4 regions of the Streptomyces sp. A01 genome follow, and region 4 is predicted to be linked to each of the others. Evidence: riboswitches for the same ligand, from Rfam matches in the RefSeq annotation. Region 4 holds a riboswitch; each other region holds the start of a gene.
What was found. A riboswitch is a leader RNA that binds a small molecule or an ion and turns the genes downstream of it on or off. The one in region 4 is predicted to bind cyclic di-AMP.
Positions count from the first base shown of each region.

Region 1: another riboswitch for cyclic di-AMP. It lies ahead of AC5P1B_RS09540 (C40 family peptidase); the one in region 4 lies ahead of AC5P1B_RS26350 (M23 family metallopeptidase).
Region 2: another riboswitch for cyclic di-AMP. It lies ahead of AC5P1B_RS25640 (M23 family metallopeptidase); the one in region 4 lies ahead of AC5P1B_RS26350 (M23 family metallopeptidase).
Region 3: another riboswitch for cyclic di-AMP. It lies ahead of AC5P1B_RS19045 (transglycosylase family protein); the one in region 4 lies ahead of AC5P1B_RS26350 (M23 family metallopeptidase).

Region 1 covers NZ_JBWLKN010000006.1:5,745-10,065, reverse strand. Annotated here, with positions in the region: gene AC5P1B_RS09545 (hypothetical protein) at 1-195, shown strand, start outside; gene AC5P1B_RS09540 (C40 family peptidase) at 442-1,692, opposite strand; cyclic di-AMP (ydaO/yuaA leader) riboswitch at 1,701-1,945, opposite strand; gene AC5P1B_RS09535 (ATP-dependent DNA helicase) at 2,091-4,321, shown strand, end outside.
Region 2 covers NZ_JBWLKN010000021.1:65,746-70,066, forward strand. Annotated here, with positions in the region: gene AC5P1B_RS25630 (HPr family phosphocarrier protein) at 1-233, shown strand, start outside; gene AC5P1B_RS25635 (GntR family transcriptional regulator) at 361-1,047, opposite strand; gene AC5P1B_RS25640 (M23 family metallopeptidase) at 1,291-2,166, opposite strand; cyclic di-AMP (ydaO/yuaA leader) riboswitch at 2,181-2,343, opposite strand; gene AC5P1B_RS25645 (M16 family metallopeptidase) at 2,692-4,059, opposite strand; gene AC5P1B_RS25650 (M16 family metallopeptidase) at 4,137-4,321, opposite strand, start outside.
Region 3 covers NZ_JBWLKN010000013.1:49,095-53,415, forward strand. Annotated here, with positions in the region: gene AC5P1B_RS19035 (sigma-70 family RNA polymerase sigma factor) at 1-281, opposite strand, end outside; gene AC5P1B_RS19040 (AAA family ATPase) at 466-1,005, shown strand; gene AC5P1B_RS19045 (transglycosylase family protein) at 1,121-2,305, opposite strand; cyclic di-AMP (ydaO/yuaA leader) riboswitch at 2,313-2,508, opposite strand; gene AC5P1B_RS19050 (DUF2690 domain-containing protein) at 2,825-3,115, opposite strand; gene AC5P1B_RS19055 (hypothetical protein) at 3,603-3,761, opposite strand.
Region 4 covers NZ_JBWLKN010000022.1:96,397-100,717, reverse strand. Annotated here, with positions in the region: gene AC5P1B_RS26355 (aldo/keto reductase) at 1-953, opposite strand, end outside; gene AC5P1B_RS26350 (M23 family metallopeptidase) at 1,084-2,163, opposite strand; cyclic di-AMP (ydaO/yuaA leader) riboswitch at 2,175-2,299, opposite strand; partial or broken gene AC5P1B_RS26345 (SpoIIE family protein phosphatase) at 2,656-2,925, opposite strand; gene AC5P1B_RS26340 (DUF6227 family protein) at 3,123-4,034, opposite strand.

The sequences.
Region 1 (4,321 bases), on a different contig from region 4:
GGCCTGATAGCCCTCAACAACGCGGACGACAACTCGATCAACCACACCAAACTCACGATCAAGCTGGCCCTGCTGCTCGTGATCATCGGACTGGTCTACGTGAAGCGCGACAAGGAAAAGCTGTCGGCCACCGTCTTCGGCACGATCGGGTTGCTCACGGTCGCCAATACGTTCATCGCCGTGCTGTGGGTGTGACCTGCGGCGGCACGGGCGCGTCACGCACGGCTGTCGAGACACAGGGCTGTCGAGCCGCAGCCCTGGCGGACGGCTCACCGAGCAGCAGGGCACCAGCAGGGCACGGCGTGAGCGGCACCAGCTGAGCGCGGCGGCAGGCCCGCCCTCATCAGGAGACCGCGGGGGTCTCCGGAGAAGAGGACGAGCCTGCGCCCTGCGTCCCGCTCCGCGTCGGCGCTTGTCAGTGCTCCGCGTCAGTGCTCCGCGTCAGGCCGGGCGGACGTTCCCGTAGATCGGCATGTAGTAGATCGACTCGACCCGCACGTTCGCACCGGGCTTCGGCGCGTGGATCATCTTGCCGCCGCCGATGTACAGGCCGACGTGGCTGATGTCGTCGTAGAAGAAGACGAGGTCGCCCGGCTTGAGGCTGGATGTGGACACGCGCTTGCCGACCTTCACCTGGTCCCAGGTGGTACGCGGCAGGGTCACCCCGGCCGACTTCCACGCGCCCTGGGTCAGGCCGGAGCAGTCGTACGAATTGGGGCCGGTGGCGCCCCACACGTACGGCTTGCCTATCTGCGCCCGGGCGAAGCTGATCGCCTTCTTCGCCTTCGCGTCGTAGGACGAGTCGGCGGGATCGGAGGGGTCGGTCGTGTCGCCCGAGCCGGGGCTGGTGCTGCCACCGGGGTCGTCGCCGGTTCCTTCCCCTGTCCCGTTGCCCGTTCCGCTGCCTGTTCCGTCGCCCGAGCCGCCGTTGTTCTCGCGCTCTTCCTGGCGCTTGCGTTCCGCGGCCTCCGCGCGCTCCTTCTCGGCCTGCTTACGGGCCAGCTCCTCGGCCTTCCGCTTGGCCTCGGCTTCCTTCTCGCGCTCCAGCTCGGCCAGTCGCGCCTTCTCCGCCGCGGTCAGCTTCGACAGCAGCTGTCTGGCCTCGGTCAGCTTGGTCTGGACGGACCGCTTCTTGGCCTTCAGCTCGTTCTGCGACCGGGTGAGCGAGTCGAGGCTTCGCGCGGCCTTGCCCCGCTTGGCCGCGGCGTCGGCCTGCTGGGTCTGGTAGTCCTTGATGGCCTGCTGCTGCCGCCCGGTCATCCGGTCCATCAGGTGTGACTGGTCGAAGAGGCTCTTCGCGTCGGAGGCCAGCAGCAGGGTCGCGGTCGAGCTCATTCCGCCGGTCCGGTACTGGGCTGTGGCGAGGGCGCCGAGCTTGCGGCGGGCCTCGTTGACCTTCTCGGTGCGCTCGGCCACGTCATCCAGCAGTTTGTCCGCCTTGACCCGCTGGCCGTCGGTGCGCTCCTTGGCCGCGTTGTACTCCTGCGTGGCCGTGCCCGCCTGCTGGTAGAGCTTGTCGACCTTCTTCTTCACCTCCTCGACCGAGGGCTTCGGCTCGCCGGGAGCGGCGTTCGCCGACGTCTGCGAGAGGAGGGTGAGAGAGGCGAGAGCGGCCGTGGTCAGGCCGATAGCGGTACGGCGACTGGAACTGGCTTCCAGCCCCCGTGCCCGGGGTTTGCGGTGCGACGCCAAGGGAGGCGACTCCTTCCGTGGACCGCCTACCGGGTTAGCTGTCGGGTTCGGGCTGCCCCCGTCAAGGATGCCGCTGACGCGATCGGTGTCGGCGGCGTACATGACAGGGGAGGAAGGCTGCCCTACGGTCCGCACGTGGGGGTACGGGCCGATTCACCCCGGTGATGCTGGCCTCTCCTCCCGGAGGAGGTGAGGAAGGTGGGTCCCCGGCTCCGGCCGCCTGCTGACGGACCAGACTCGGCGCGGGCCACCCGTTGCCGACGCTGTCGCCGACGGGGATACGGGCCGCCATGAGCGAGCACGGTAGCCAATGTGTGGGGCGGCTGTGAAGGCTGATGTTCGATTTGCCCGAAAGGGTTGTGCGGGTTGTCAGTGCGGCGGCCTAGACTCGGTTGGCGATGAGCAGCCTCTTTGATGACAGCTTCCTGGCGGATCTTGAGAAGCCGGGCCAGGAGCCCCCGCCCGAGGACCATGAGATCCCCGAGGACGATCCCGGCGGCCCCGCCGGCCAGGCCCCGGAGCAGATCCCGCACGACCTCTTCGAGGGCTGGGACCTCTCCGGGCCCGGGGGCGGTTCCGGCGCGCCCGCCGACCGCGACGCGTACTACCGCAACGGTGCGCCCCGGCCCGCCATCGACCCGGCCGCGCTGCTGGAAGGGCTCAATGACCAGCAGCGGGCCGCCGTCGCGCATGCCGGCTCGCCGCTGCTGATCGTCGCCGGGGCCGGCTCGGGCAAGACCCGCGTGCTCACGCACCGCATCGCGCACCTGCTGGGCACCCAGCGGGCGCACGCGGGAGAGATCCTGGCGATCACCTTCACGAACAAGGCCGCGGGCGAGATGAAGGAGCGCGTCGCCGAGCTGGTCGGCCCCCGGGCGAACGCCATGTGGGTGTCCACCTTCCACAGCGCGTGTGTGCGCATCCTGCGCCGCGAGTCGAAGCGGCTCGGCTTCACGTCGTCCTTCTCGATCTACGACGCGGCCGACTCGAAGCGGCTGATGGCGCTGGTCTGCCGGGATCTCGATCTCGACCCGAAGCGCTTCCCGCCGAAGTCCTTCAGCGCGAAGATCTCCAACCTCAAGAACGAGCTCATCGACGAGGAGACCTTCGCCGGGCAGGTTGGCGGGGGCAGCTCCCAGACGGAGTCCGCGGGAGGGTTCGAGAAGACCCTGGCCGAGGCGTACGCGATGTACCAGGCGCGGCTCCGCGAGGCCAACGCGCTGGACTTCGACGACATCATCATGACGACGGTGCACCTGCTCCAGGCGTTCCCGGACGTCGCCGAGCACTACCGCCGCCGCTTCCGGCACGTGCTGGTCGACGAGTACCAGGACACGAACCACGCGCAGTACACGCTTGTGCGCGAGCTGGTCGGCCCGCCCGAGTCCGCCGCCGAGCTCTGCGTGGTCGGCGACGCCGACCAGTCGATCTACGCGTTCCGGGGTGCGACGATCCGCAACATCCTCCAGTTCGAGGAGGATTACCCCAACGCGACGACCATCCTGCTTGAGCAGAACTACCGCTCGTCGCAGACGATCCTGAGCGCCGCCAACGCCGTCATCGAGCGCAACGAGAACCGCCGCCCTAAGAACCTGTGGACGGACGCCGGAGCCGGAGCCACGATCACCGGCTACGTCGCGGACACCGAGCACGACGAGGCGCAGTTCATCGCCGACGAGATCGACCGGCTCTCGGACGCGGGCGAAGCCAAGGCGGGCGACGTCGCCGTCTTCTACCGGACGAACGCGCAGTCCCGTGTCTTCGAGGAAGTCTTCATCCGGGTCGGCCTGCCGTACAAGGTCGTCGGCGGTGTCCGCTTCTACGAGCGCAAGGAGGTCCGCGACATCCTCGCGTACCTGCGCGTCCTGGCGAACCCGGAAGACACGGTGCCCCTGCGGCGCATTCTCAACGTTCCCAAGCGCGGCATCGGCGACCGCGCCGAAGCCATGATCGACGCGCTCGCCCAGCGCGAGAAGATCTCGTTCGCGCAGGCGCTGCGGCGCGTGGACGAGGCGTACGGGATGGCGGCGCGCTCCGTCAACGCCGTCCGCCGGTTCAATGTCCTGCTGGAGGACCTGCGAACCATCGTCGAATCGGGCGCGGGCCCCGCGACGGTCCTCGAAGCCGTGCTGGAGCGCACGGGCTACCTCGCGGAGCTCCAGGCCTCCACCGACCCGCAGGACGAGACCCGCGTGGAGAACCTCCAGGAGCTGGCGGCAGTGGCCCTGGAGTTCGAGCAGGAGCGGGGCGTGTCGGCGGCTCCGGCCGGCCCGAGCGCGGGCGGACCTGGCGGTCCTTCCGGCCCGGCTGCTGTTGTGAATGCTGGGTCTGGGTCTGGGTCTGGTGCTGAGGCGACAGAGGTGGCTGACCCGACTGACGTCGCGGGGGCGGCTGCCGCTGTGGCGGCGGCTGCGGACGCGGCGGGCGCCAGTGCGTCTGACGCCGCGGAGCTGGCCGACGCTGGTGCCCCTGCTGCCGCTGACACCGACACCGACGATCTTGATGGCGTGGACGAGACCGGTGCCGCGGACGGGACCGTTGAGGACGAGACCGATGAGGACGAGGCCGGTGGTGCGGTAACCGGCACGCTGGCCGACTTCCTGGAGAAGGTGGCGCTGGTCGCCGACTC
Region 2 (4,321 bases), on a different contig from region 4:
GCCCCGCGTCGATCTTCGTCCGCGCCGCGACCGCCGCCGGCGTCCCCGTGACGATCGCCAAGACGGACGGCACCCCGGTCAACGCCGCGTCGATGCTCGCCGTGCTCGGGCTTGGCGCCCAGGGCGGCGAGGAGATCGTGCTGGCCTCCGAGGACGACGCCGCCGAGGCCGCGCTCGACCGCCTCGCGAAGCTGGTCTCCGAGGGACTTGAGGAGCTTCCGGAGACGGTCTGATTCGCTTTTCCACTCACGACACGGCCGCGGCGACCAGAATTCAGGTCACCGCGGCTTTGTTGTTTATTGGCGCGGAATGACCTGAGGCCGACGCGCGAATTACTGTGCGTTGTATACGGGACGGCCGTTAATGGTGAGCACTCGCGGTGTTGACAACATGTTTCGAATAACTCACCTGGACCGCGCTGCGAAGCCGGTACCCGGCCCGCGCGCGTTCCGCTTGCGCCGTGACGAGCGAGCGGGCCCGCTCCGGGTCGCTCCGTCCCACGGCGTCCACCAGCGCCCCGTACTCCGTCCACGACTGGGTGGCGCGCACCGGCGGCTGGACCGCGTACAACCAGGTGATCTTGCGGCGCAGCTGGGTCAGCAGCGCCGCGAGGCTGGGGCTGCCCGACGCCTGGGCGAGCGTCTCGTGGAACCACTCCCCCAGCGGCCTCAGCTCGCTCAGCTGCCCCCGCTGGGCGCGCTCCTGGCCGAGCCGGACCAGCCCCCGCAACACCTTGAGGTGCGCCTCGGTGCGGCGCTGCGCCGCACGGGCCGCGCCCAGCGGCTCCACCAGCGCCCGCAGTTCCAGCAGATCGGCGGCCTCCCGCTCGGTGGGCCGCGCGACGCACGCGCCCGCGTGCCTGCGCGTGGCCACGAAGCCCTCCGACTCCAGCGTGCGCAGCGCCTCGCGCACCGGGACCCGGGAGACTCCGTAGCGCCGGGCGAGCAGCTCCTCGGTCAGCCTGCTGCCGGGGGCGAAGGTCCCTGACACGATGTCGTCGCGGATCGCCACGCATACCACGTGCGCGGAAATCGTACGGTCCCCCATTGTCGAACCTCCGCTTTAATCCCCGCGAAACTCGCCCTTTTGATGTCTGTCCAGCAACTGTATTCGAAGGCGGCGGTATTTCCGACGGACCCGGGGATTTCATGGATATTTTTTGGCCATGGCGACGCCGAAGGCCCCGGCTGGGGAGCCGGGGCCTTCGGTGAGCGGAGCGGGTGGCGAGGGGGACGCCTCGCGGGTGGCTGCCGGCGGGACGGGCGCGTGCCGGACAGCCGCCTGGGCCGGTCAGACGCTGACGCCGTGCGACCGCAGGTACGCCACGGGGTCGATGTCCGAGCCGTACTCGGCGGAGGTGCGGGCCTCGAAGTGCAGGTGCGGGCCGCTGGAGTTGCCCGTGCTGCCGGAGAGGCCGATCTGCTGGCCCGGGGTGACCGTCTGGCCGACCGAGACGCCGACGGACGACAGGTGGCCGTACTGGGTGTACGTGCCGTCGTTCATCTTGATCACGATGTTGTTGCCGTACGCGCCGCCCCAGCCCGCCTCGACGACGGTGCCCGAGCCCACAGCGCGGACCGAGGTGCCGGAGGCGGCGTGGAAGTCCACACCGGTGTGGCTGCCGGAGGACCAGGCACCACCGGACGCCTGGTACTGGGTGGAGACGTAGCTGCCCGCGATCGGGGAGACGTACGAGCCGAGGGCCGGGCGCTCGGCGGAGCGGGCGGGACGTGCGGTGTCCTCGGAGCGCTCACTGGCGGCCTCGGCGGCGGCCTTCTTCGCCGCGGCCTTCTTCTTCGCGGCCTCGGCGGCGGCCTTGCGCTTGGACTCGTCGGCCTTCTTCTTGGCCTCGGCGGCGTACTCCTTGGCCTGCTCGCGCGCCTCTTCCTCGGCCTTCAGCTTGGCGGCGGCCTGCTCGGCGGCCGTGTACTGGGCGTCGGCCTGGGCGCCGATCTGGTCGGCGATGGCCTCGTCGACGGCGATCGCCTGGTGGAGGCCGGTGTCCTCGGCCTCGGTGGTGTCCGGTCCTGAGGCGGCCATCGCGGGGGCGGCGATACCGGCGACGACTCCGGTGGCGGCGAGGGTGGCTATGCCGGCGACGCTCGCGGTGTTACGGGACAAGCGGCTGGGACGGCGATGCCGACCGGGGGCACGGGTGAACGCCATGGGCAGGCGTACTCCTTTCCTTCCTTCTCGCCTACCGGGTTAGCTGACGGGTTCGGAGCAGGAAGGTCTCCTACGGGCACCACACCCTCGCGGGATGGTGACCGATTCACCCCAGGGGACATATGGGTCCCCGGCTCCCCTGGCTCGCGCCGTACGGGGACTCGGCGATGGCTGCCCGGCGCCACGGTTGTGACTGGTTTCTGACGGACAACCGGATTGACGCTAAGCGGGACGTCTTTCGAACGGCAAACAGAACAGGCTGTTTGTTGCGTACGCCACACGGCAGACAGGCAGCCTCTCCAGCAAACCGGACATACCGAAGGCCCTGGTGTCGCGTACGACACCAGGGCCTCCTCGCCCGCTTTGTCCCGCCGCCCACCCCGACTGCCGCTGAGCGCGCGCCGGTACGACACCTCCGGACCGGGTCGGAACGGAGCGCCGGACGGCCCGGAGGCGGCCCGCCGCGGCAGCCGGACAGGGCGAGAGAGGGCGGCCCGCCAGGAGCCGCCCCGGGCGGGCCAGGGGTCAGCCCGTGACCACCCGCACGTCGCCGATGCCCAGCGCCTTGACCGGCTCCTCGATGACCGAGGCGTCACCGACCAGCACCGTCACCAGGCGGTCCACCGGGAAGGCGTTGACGACAGCGGCCGTCGCCTCGACCGTGCCGGTCTGCGCGAGTCGCGCGTACAGCCGGGCCTGGTAGTCGTCCGGCAGATGCTGCTCGACCTGGTCGGCGAGGGTGCCCGCGACGGAGGCGGCGGTCTCGAACTTCAGCGGGGCGACGCCCACGAGGTTCTGCACGGCCACATCGCGCTCGTCGTCGGTCAGACCCTCGGCCGCCAGGGTGCGCAGCACCTTCCAGGCGTCGTCCAGGGCCGGTCCGGTGACCTCGGTGGCCACCGAACCGCTGAGGGCCAGCAGCGACGCCCCGGAGCCGTCCGGGGTGGAGCGCATGACCTGGGCGAACGCGCGGACGCCGTAGGTGTAGCCCTTCTCCTCCCGCAGCACCCGGTCGAGACGCGAGGTGAGCGTGCCGCCGAGGCAGTACGTGCCGAGCACCTGGGCGGGCCAGACCTGGTCGTGCCGGTCCGCGCCGACCCGGCCGATGAGCAGCTGCGTCTGGACGGCGCCGGGGCGGTCCACGATGACGACACGGCCGGTGTCGTCGGCGGACACGGCGGGCACGGGCCGGGGCTCGGCCATGTCCCCCGTCCAGGCGCCGAGGGTGTCGGCCAGCGCCTCGTCGAGGTCGACGCCGGTCAGGTCGCCGACGACCACGACGGTGGCCGTCGCCGGGCGCACGTGCGCCGCGTAGAAGGCGCGCACGGCGGCGGCGTCGATGTCCCGCACGGTGTCCTCGGTGCCCTGGCGGGGCCGGGACATCCGGGAGTCGGCCGCGAACAGCTCCTTGGACAGGGCCATCGCGGCACGGCGGGCCGGGTTGGCCAGCTCATGCGGGATCTCGTCGAGCCGGTTGCGGACCAGCCGCTCGATCTCGCCGTCGGGGAAGGCGGGGGCGCGCAGCGCGTCGGCGAGCAGGCCGAGCGCCTTGTGCAGCCGGGACGCCGGGACCTCCAGGGAGACGCGGATGCCGGGGTGGTCGGCGTACGCGTCGAGCGTCGCACCGCAGCGCTCCAGCTCGGCGGCGAAGTCCTCGGCCGCGTGCTTGTCGGTCCCCTCGGACAGCGCCCGGGCCATGATCGTGGCAACGCCGTCGAGCCCCTTCGGCTCGGCTTCGAGCGGCGCGGCGAGGTTGACCTCGACCGCGACGACCTGCTGGCCGGGGCGGTGGCAGCGGAGCACGGTGAGGCCGTTGGGCAGCCCGCCGCGCTCGGGGGCGGGGAAGGCCCATGGCCTGGCCTCGCCCGGCTGTGGCTGGGGGTGGAATTCCATGCTGGTCACGGCTGTGTCCGTCGCGTTGGTGGCGTTGGTCGCGTTCGTCTGGGTCGCGGTCGTGGCTGCGGCGTCGCTCACCGGTCGGCCCCTTCTTCGCTCGCTGCGTTGTCATCGGCCTCGACCACGTCGGTCGGCTCCGTCGGCTCGGCCGCCTCGGGTTCCTCGGCCGGTGTGATCGGCTCGTAGACCAGCACCGCGCGGTTGTCCGGGCGCAGCCGGGCCTGGGCGACCGCCCGTACCTCCTCGGCGGTGACGTCGA
Region 3 (4,321 bases), on a different contig from region 4:
CGCAGCCAGGTGCGGGCACTTGAGCGCCCGGCGAACCCGGGAAGACTGCTCAGAGCCCGTAGGTACGTCTCCTGGGTGAGGTCGTCAGCGCCCGGGACGTCGCCGCTCAGCCAGGCGACGAACCGCCAGGTGTCGCGATGAGTGGCGCGTACGAACCGTTCCGCCGCCTCCGCGTCACCGCCGCGCGCCTCCAGCGCCCAGCGGGTCACCTGCTCGTCGCTCTCCCCAGCGCCCCGCTCCCGGAGGCGCCGCACGGGTCGCGGTACGTCTGCGGTGTCCACGTCGGCATGGTGCCAGCCGCCGCCCCGGCCTCCGCCTCGCTGACCAATCCTTGTCGGGATTGCCCATTCGCCTTGCCAACTGCCTGGCCATGGGCTGCGCCCCCGCACCACCGGCCCAGCGTGGGCAGCCGGGATGTCGCGGGTTAGCGTGCCTGCTGACAGCGGCGGCGGAGGGGAGACATGCGTGATCGTCTGGGTGAACGGGGCTTTCGGCAGCGGGAAGACCACCCTGGTCGGCGAATTGCACCGGCGCTGGCCCGCGCCGTTGGTGTACGACCCCGAGCACGTCGGTTATCTGCTGCGGGAGATCGTGGACGTGCCGACCGGTGACTTCCAGGATCTCAGGCTGTGGCGGCGGCAGGTGGCGTCCGTCGCCCTCGGACTGGTCGAGGAGTACGAGCGGCCGGTCCTCGCCCCCATGACGCTGGTCGACCCGGGGTACATGGACGAGATCTTCGGCGCGTTCCGGGAGGCGGGAGTGGCTCTGCACCACTTCTTCCTCAAGGTCCCGCCGGAGGTGCTTGCCGCACGGATCGACGCGCGCGTGGTCGCGCCGGGGGACCCGGAGCGCGATGAGGCGGCGCGTCAGTGGGGGAAGGCGCAGATCGCGCGGTGCGCGGCCGCCGTCGACACCTTGCCCGCCGACACCGTTCTCCTGGACGGCGAACGGCCCGCGCACGAGCTGGCCGACGAGGTGCTGACCCTGGTCGGCGCCGACCGCTGACGATCGGCGAGTGCGGCCCCGGCCCCGGTCTCGGCCAACGAGAGTGCCCCTCCTCGCCACATGCGGCGAGGAGGGGCACTGGGACGTCAGGAGTGACGCGTGAGCCATAGTGGGCTCAGAGGTTGACGCCCTTGGCACGGAGGTAGGCGATGGGGTCGATGTCCGACCCGTAGCCGGCACCGCTGCGGACCTCGAAGTGCAGGTGCGGGCCGCTGCTGTTGCCGGTGCTGCCCGACAGGCCGATCTGCTGGCCGGAGGTGACCGACTGCCCGGCGGACACGGACAGCTGCGACAGGTGCGCGTACTGGCTGTACCTGCCGTCGGCGTGACGGATCACGACCTCGTTGCCGTACGCGCCGCCGGAAGCGGCGGAGACGACCTCACCAGCACCGATGGCCTTGACCTGGGTGCCGGTCGACACCGGGAAGTCAACGCCGGTGTGGTAGCCGCTGGACCAGCTGCCGCCCGACTGGTGGTACGGGGTCCCCAGGGTGGTGTTGGCCACCGGCGCGGTGAACCCGGACGACGAGGGCTGCTCGGCCTTGGCCGGTGCGGGCTTCGACTCGGCCTTCGGCGCCGCCGCCTTGGGCTTCGCCGCCTGCGGCTTCGGGGTGGCCGGGGCCTTGCCCTCGCCCGGCAGGCTCAGCTTCTGACCGGGGTAGATCAGGTCCGGGTCGGACCCGACGACGTCCTCGTTGGCGTTGTAGACGGCGCGCCAGCCGCCCTCGATGCCCTCAGCGTTGGCGATCTTGAAGAGGGTGTCGTGGGTCCGCACGGTGTACGAGTCGCCGTGTACGGGCTTCGCCCTCTCGGCGCGGGCGGCGGGCTTGCTGTCGGCCTTCGGCGCGGGCGCGGGACGCGCGTCGCGGGTCGTCGGGGCCTTCTCCTTGGTGCCGTTCGGCGCGATCTGGGGAGCCTCGCCACCAGCGGTGAGACCGGCCTTGCCCGAGCACACCGGCCAGGCGCCCGGGCCCTGGCTGGCCAGGACCTTCTCGGCGATGGCGATCTGCTGGTCCTTGGTGGCCAGGTCGGCGCGCGGGGCGTAAGCGGTGCCGCCGAACTCCCGCCAGGTGCTCTCGGTGAACTGCAGGCCACCGTAGAAGCCGTTACCCGTGTTGATGCTCCAGTTGCCAGTGCTCTCGCACTCGGCGACCTTGTCCCAGGTATCGACCGAAGCGGCGTTCGCCTGGGTCGCGCCCAGGAACGGGATGGCCAGACCGGCGCCGCCCGCGGTCAGGGCGAGCGAGATCCGCGCGAGGCGGCCGGTGGTGATACGGCGGTGGCGTCCACGACTAGACATAGGGGTGTTTCCTCTCCTATGCCTACGAGGTGAGCTGTCGGATTCGGGCTGGAGTTGCCCGGACGCACATTGCCGCGGCTTACGCCGCCTCGCGTCTTCACCCCTAGCCGTACCGCGAAAAGCACGGTCCGGCGCTTACCTGGTTCCCCCGCTCTTGCCGTGATCAGTCGAGGTTTCTCCGCGGCCGGCGGCAAGATTCGGCATTCCGGCTGCGGATTCCCGCCTGCGTTTCAGCGGGGCGCCAAAGTAAACACATGAATTTCTCCGCGACAAGCTTGATCAAGCAACTGGAGATCCACTACGGCACATTCGGGCGGCCCGACATCACGCTGTGCATGAGATCCATTTCTCACAGCAATAAGCGACCGCAGCGATCATCGATAAGTTTCCTGCGTACGGGCACGATTGACGATTGCCGAATTCAGACGGACGCACCGAGTAACAGGTTGCCTCGCAATTCAGTGAGCTGCGTCACTGGCGCCCGAGATGCCCCAATGGTCCGGTTTCGCGTCAGGTCCGCTAGCGCGCTCCAGGCGCCTGGAAGCACTGGCGCGGCGCTTTGCCCGCCGGGTCGAGGCACAGCCTCATGTCCCCCGGCCCGGCGGCCGGCGCCATCGGCGTGAAGCGGTAGCCGCGATCCGCGTACGCGTCATTGGTCTCCACCCGCTTCAGGGCGGTTCCCGCCACCGACATCGCTATCCGGTCCCCCTGCTCTCCCTGCACCAGCCGCCCCCACGCCGCCGCGCATGCCTCGCTGTACCGGATCTGCACCCGCCGCCCCCCGGCGGCCGCCTTGTCCAGCACCGTCACCGCCCGCCCCCATCCACGCACCCCAGCGCCAGCGGGTCCCCACCGTCGCAGGACTCTCCGTGGCAGGACTCTCCGTGGCAGGACTCTCCGTGGCAGCCGGGCGGCGCGGCCGCCGTCGGCGACCGCGACCGTCCGGCGGACGGTCGCCGTCCGCGCCGACCGCCGTCACGCTGATCACTCCAGCCGCGACGGCAGCCACCCCGGCGCAGCCCCCCGCCACCAGCACCGCCAGCCTGGGGCCCGTTCGCTCCCCCCGTGACTGCCCTGCGGCGCTCCCGGGCGGGGCGGCCGCGCGGCACTCGCCGTGCACGCCGTACCGCTCCCGTTCGGTACGGCGCCTCTCGCCCTCGGCCGTCAACCGGGCCCGGCCGCTCCAGGCCGCGTCCGCCAGTTCCCACAGCGCCACCAGCCGCCCGGTGGGCTCACCCGCCAGTCGGCACAGCGCGACCACGGCCTCCCGCGGCGGCGGCTTCTCCCCGCTGAGGTATCACGCCCATGACGACTTGCTGTACGGGGTCCTGGTCGCCAGGGAGGCGAGGCTGAGTCCGCTGCGATCTTTTAACTTGCGCAACTGAATGATGAGTTGCGCCACCCGGTGATCCAGAGAAGCAGGCAGTTCTTTCCAACGCGGCATGTTCCACTCCACACGCGTCGACATTCCTTGAGGCGCCGTGCCCCTATGCCGAGGACGACATCACATTCCCGCCTCCGGTTCCCACCGAGAAGCGGCCATTCTGGGATGCGAACACCGCCGATGTCCCAGCGTCGTCCCATCGCGGCGTCTCCCCGGGCAGCGTCCCAGCAGGTCAGCGCGTGGGACGACTCAGCGGCGACCAACTGGGCCTGCGGCTCTCGTCGTTGGCCGCCACGCCACGGCATCATCTGTGGTGCACACCGGACGGGGAGGAAAACGCACATCATGAACGTACGTAAGAGCCTCGCTCTGTCGGCGGCGACACCGTGCTCGGCGGAGGACTCGCCCTGACCCCGCTCTCCGGCGCGATCGCCGCGGAATCTACGACCCAGCCTCGGACAACCACCGCGGCCCAGGCCCAGCTCCCGGCAGGGGACGGGGTCGAAGCAGCCGCCAAGTGGCACCGCCTGTGGGGCCCCAGGGCGCATACGTGTGGGCCTCCTCGAAGTACTGATCCATCTGATCGGCGCCCACAAGCGGCAGCCTCCTGCGCACGGGGGAGAGACCCGACG
Region 4 (4,321 bases):
GTCAGCGTCGCCAGTTCCGTAGCCGAGAGGGTGAGCTCTGCGACGGCCAGCAGGGCGGGCAGCTGCTCCACGGTGCGGGCGCTGGCGATCGGCGCGACGACCGTCGGCTGCGCCGCCAGCCACGCCAGTGCCACCGTCGCGAGTTCGGCGCCGTGCGCCTCGGCGACCGCGTCCAGGGCCGCGAGCACCCGCAGGCCACGCTCGGTCCGCAGATGCTTGGCGGCGCCCTCTGCCCGCACGCTCTCTACGCCTTCATCACCCGGCCGGTACTTGCCGGTGAGGAAGCCGGAGGCGAGCGAGTAGTAAGGAACGGCTGCCAGCCCGTGCCGCTCGGCCACGGCGGCCAGCTCACCCTCGTACGTGTCGCGGGAGACGAGGTTGTAGTGCGGTTGCAGCGCTACGTAGCGGGCCAGATTCTCCCGCTCGGAGAACTCCAGAGAAGCGTTGAGCCGCTCGGGGGAGATGTTGGAGGCAGCGATCTGCCGGACCTTGCCCTCGCGCACCAGGCCGTCGAGGGTCGTGATGATCTCCTCCACCGGCACCGACGTGTCGTCGTAGTGGGTGTAGTAGAGATCGATGTAGTCGGTACGCAGCCGAGCCAGGGACGCCTCGACACCGGCCTTGATGGCGGCCCCGGCCAGCCCGCGCCGCTGCGGATGACCGGCACCCACCTTCGTGGCGATGAGGACGTCGGAGCGGTTGCCGCGCGCCGTCAGCCAGTTGCCGATGATGGTTTCGGACTCGCCGCCCACGTTGCCCGGCACCCACGCCGAATAGACGTCGGCGGTGTCGATGAAGTTGCCGCCCGCGGCCGTATAGGCGTCGAGGACGTCGAAGGACTCGCGCTCGTCGGCACTCCAGCCGAACACGTTGCCGCCGAGCGCCAGCGGAAAGACGTCTGCCTCGCCGATGCGGCGCGAACCTGTACGCGTGATGTTTCCATGATCCGCCATGCGTAGATCAACGAACTCACGACGCCACATGTTCCAGCCGATCATCGCCGCGTTTCAGCCACATGGCACATGCCGCTCGCCGCACGCCACGTGGCGCATACCGCATCTGGCGGCGGCCGCTGCCCAGCCCCTACGGCTGCAAGCCGTGCTCGCGCAGCCAGGCCATCGGGTCGATCGGAGCTCCGCCGCCCGGCCTGACCTCCAGGTGCAGATGCGCCCCGGTGACATTGCCGGTGGCGCCGACCCGGCCGATGACGTCGCCTGTGGTCACCTCGCCGGACGTCCGCGTCATCGACGACAGGTGGCAGTACCAGACCTCGGTACCGTCCTTGAGCGTGAGGACGATGCGGTATCCGTACGAGCCTGCCCACCCGGCCTGCGTGATGGTGCCGCTGTGCACCGCCTTCACCGGAGTGCCGGTCGGGGCGGCGAAGTCCTGGCCGGTGTGGTTCGCCGACCACATGTCGCCCGCTTGGCCGAACGACGAGGTCAGCGTGTACGAGCCGACGGGGAGCGAGTAGCTCGCGGCGAGCTTGGCACGCCGCTCCGCCTCGGCCTTCCGCTTGGCCTCCGCTGCGGCCTCGCGCTTGGCCTCGGCCTCGGCGGCCTTCTTCTTCTCCGCCTCGGCGGCCTTCTTACGCGCCGCTTCCGCCGCCGCCGACTCCTGCGCCGCCTTCTCGGCCGCCGCCCGTTCGGCCGCCTCGGCCGCCGCCTGCTGGGACTCGGCCTGCCGCAGGATGCGGGTCCGCAGCGCCTCGCCCGCGTTGGCGGTGCCGTTCGCCGACTCCTCGGTGGTGAGGCCCGCCTGGGTCAGCGGGGTGCCCGCCGTGGGGTCGGCCTGACCGGGAGAGTCGCCGGAGTCGTCGGACACGAACGACCCGACGCCGGGAAGCTCACTGGCGTCGGGCACGGTGTCCATGACCTCGTCGGCGACGTGCGCGAGGTCGGGCATGGATATGGGGGTGTTCGGGCGTTCCTTGGCGGACGCCATGCCGCCCGCGCCGACCGCCGCGATGACGCCGACACCGAGCACGGCTCCGCTGCGCGCCATGGTGCCGCCGCGCTGCTTGGCCACGCGATGCCTGCCGCGAACGGGGGCGATGGATTCCGCGGTGGGATTCCACTCCTCCCAAGAGTCTTCGCCAGGGGGGCCGTCAAAACCGTCGTAGACGGGGGAAGTCTCTTCCAGGGCAGACGTGTTGGACGCCACGGGGGCGTGCTCCTTTCCTTCCTTCTCGCCTACCGGGTTAGCTGACGGGTTCGGAGCAGGAAGGTCTCCTACGGGCCTGGTTCAGCCCGATTCACCCCAAGGTGTGGTTCCCCGGTTCCCTTGGCACAGCTCGTGTGACCCATGTGCTGGTGTGACACATGTGGTGTGACACGTGGTGCTGCGCCCGCGGGATTCGGCGACGGCGCACGGTGCCGCCTCTTGCGACGACAGTGACAACCGCGCTGCGTTATCGAACGTTAATAGAGAGCACGGCGTGTTTCCAAGCGCTTCTCAGGAATAAACCACTCCCTTGACTGCACTACGGCATCGGTCTAGCGGAGGGGTCAAGATCGACTACACAACGCGACGGATAAAGCCTCGGGGTAGCCGAACTCACCGCAGTCGCCGTACCCGCCACCGCCGCAGCCGTCGCCGCACCCACCGAAATCTCCGTACCCGCCGAAGTCCCCGTACCCGCCGCAGTCCCCGTATCCGCCGCGCCCTCTCCCGTCGCAGGGCCCGCTCCAGTCGGTCGGCCAGTCCCTCAAGGGTCTTCTCCCGCTCCGCCGCCTCCCGGAAGGCGCCGATGACGACCGCGACGGCCTCCACCGCGCCCAGCCCCTTGCCCCGGACGCCCCCGATGAGGAGCCGGACCCCATGCGGGGTCTCCTGGACCGCGAACAGGTCCCCACCGACGCGCGCGTCAGTCTGCGCCGCCACATACCGGGCCGCGGTCCGCAGGCCACCGATCCGGGCCGGAGGACGAGGGCGTCGGCAGCACGGGGCGGCGACGAGTGGAAGGCCGGAAGAGGCCAGGGAGAGAGTCGTAGAAAGGGAGACTCATGGAAGGAGAGACTCGTACTAGAAAAGAGAGACTCGAAGAAAGGTTGAAAGGGACGCGGCGCCGCACTGCTACAGCCGCTCAGCTCGCGCGCCGCTACAGCACTCGTTCTACGCCGCTACAGCTCGACACCGAGGGCGCGGGCGTGCCGGTCGGCCGCCAGTTCGGCGGCCGCCTCGTCGAGGTAGACCTCGCACACCAGGCGGCCGTCCGGCGTCAGGTTGTGCTCAAGCTCCCACAGGACGAGTTCGTCACCGCCGACGAGCAAAAACGCGTGCTCGTAGAAGCGGCACCAGGTGGTGTCAGCGCCGCCGCTGCGGTGCCGGGGCTTGGAGGCGAGGGCGATGTCGTGCGCGAGAGCCGTCGTGAGCAGTTCGCGGACGTCATCACCAGGGCGGTCGGGATTCTCCGCGCGGCGCAGTACGCGGCGGGCGTGGTCGGGGGAATCGTCGATCGCGTACGCACGGCGCGGCGCGAAGGAACCAACGGGCGAACGAAGTTGCTCGGGCAACCAAAAGGGAATGCTGTCGATCTCGTCCCACATGGCGCCACCGATCCGCTCGTGCACCCGCCGCTCGGCGATCTCCAGTGCCCGCTCATCGGCGTACAGCTCGTACAGCACCTCGTCGTCGGACCACCCGTCGGACCACCCGCCGGACCACCCGCCGGTCCGGCCGTCGGCGGACGGCCACCCTTCGACCGGTCTCTCAGCACTGGACTCCCCAGCCGCCTCAGCCGCCGGCGCACCTCCGGAGGGCGCGCCTCCGCCCAGGCCCGTGTTGTGCTCCAGCTCCCACAGCAACAGGCTGCTGCCATCAGCGAGCAGGAACACATGCCGGTACGTGTTGCAGCCGACCGGGCTTGAGCGAGTGTTGGACTGGCGGCATGAGCGCAGCTCAGACTGGTGCATCAGTGCAGTACGCAGTCGTTCGAGCATCGCGTCGCCGATGTCGAAGCCGTTCTGGGCGCGGGCGAGCAGCCCCGCAAGCTGCCCGGCGGGAGTATCCCCGCCCAGTGGTGAATGCCTCATGTCTTCTCTCCTCCCGGCCATGTCCCGCCGCGCCCCCCAGCGACCAGCTCGTGCACTTACCGTAGCGGCACGAACACGGCACACGTGGGGCGTTTGCGGGAAGCCATCGCCGGAAGTCGCTCTTCCTTGGCCGCCACGCCCGCCGCTGACAGCCCCGGAGTGGGCGAGAGCCCGGCCGTACGCGAGGGCCGCACGCACTCAGGCGGCGGCCCCGGCGACGGCTCCGGCGGCCTCGCGGCAGGGCGCGGGACAGGTGTTTGCCCGTATCCTCGCGCAAATTATCAGCG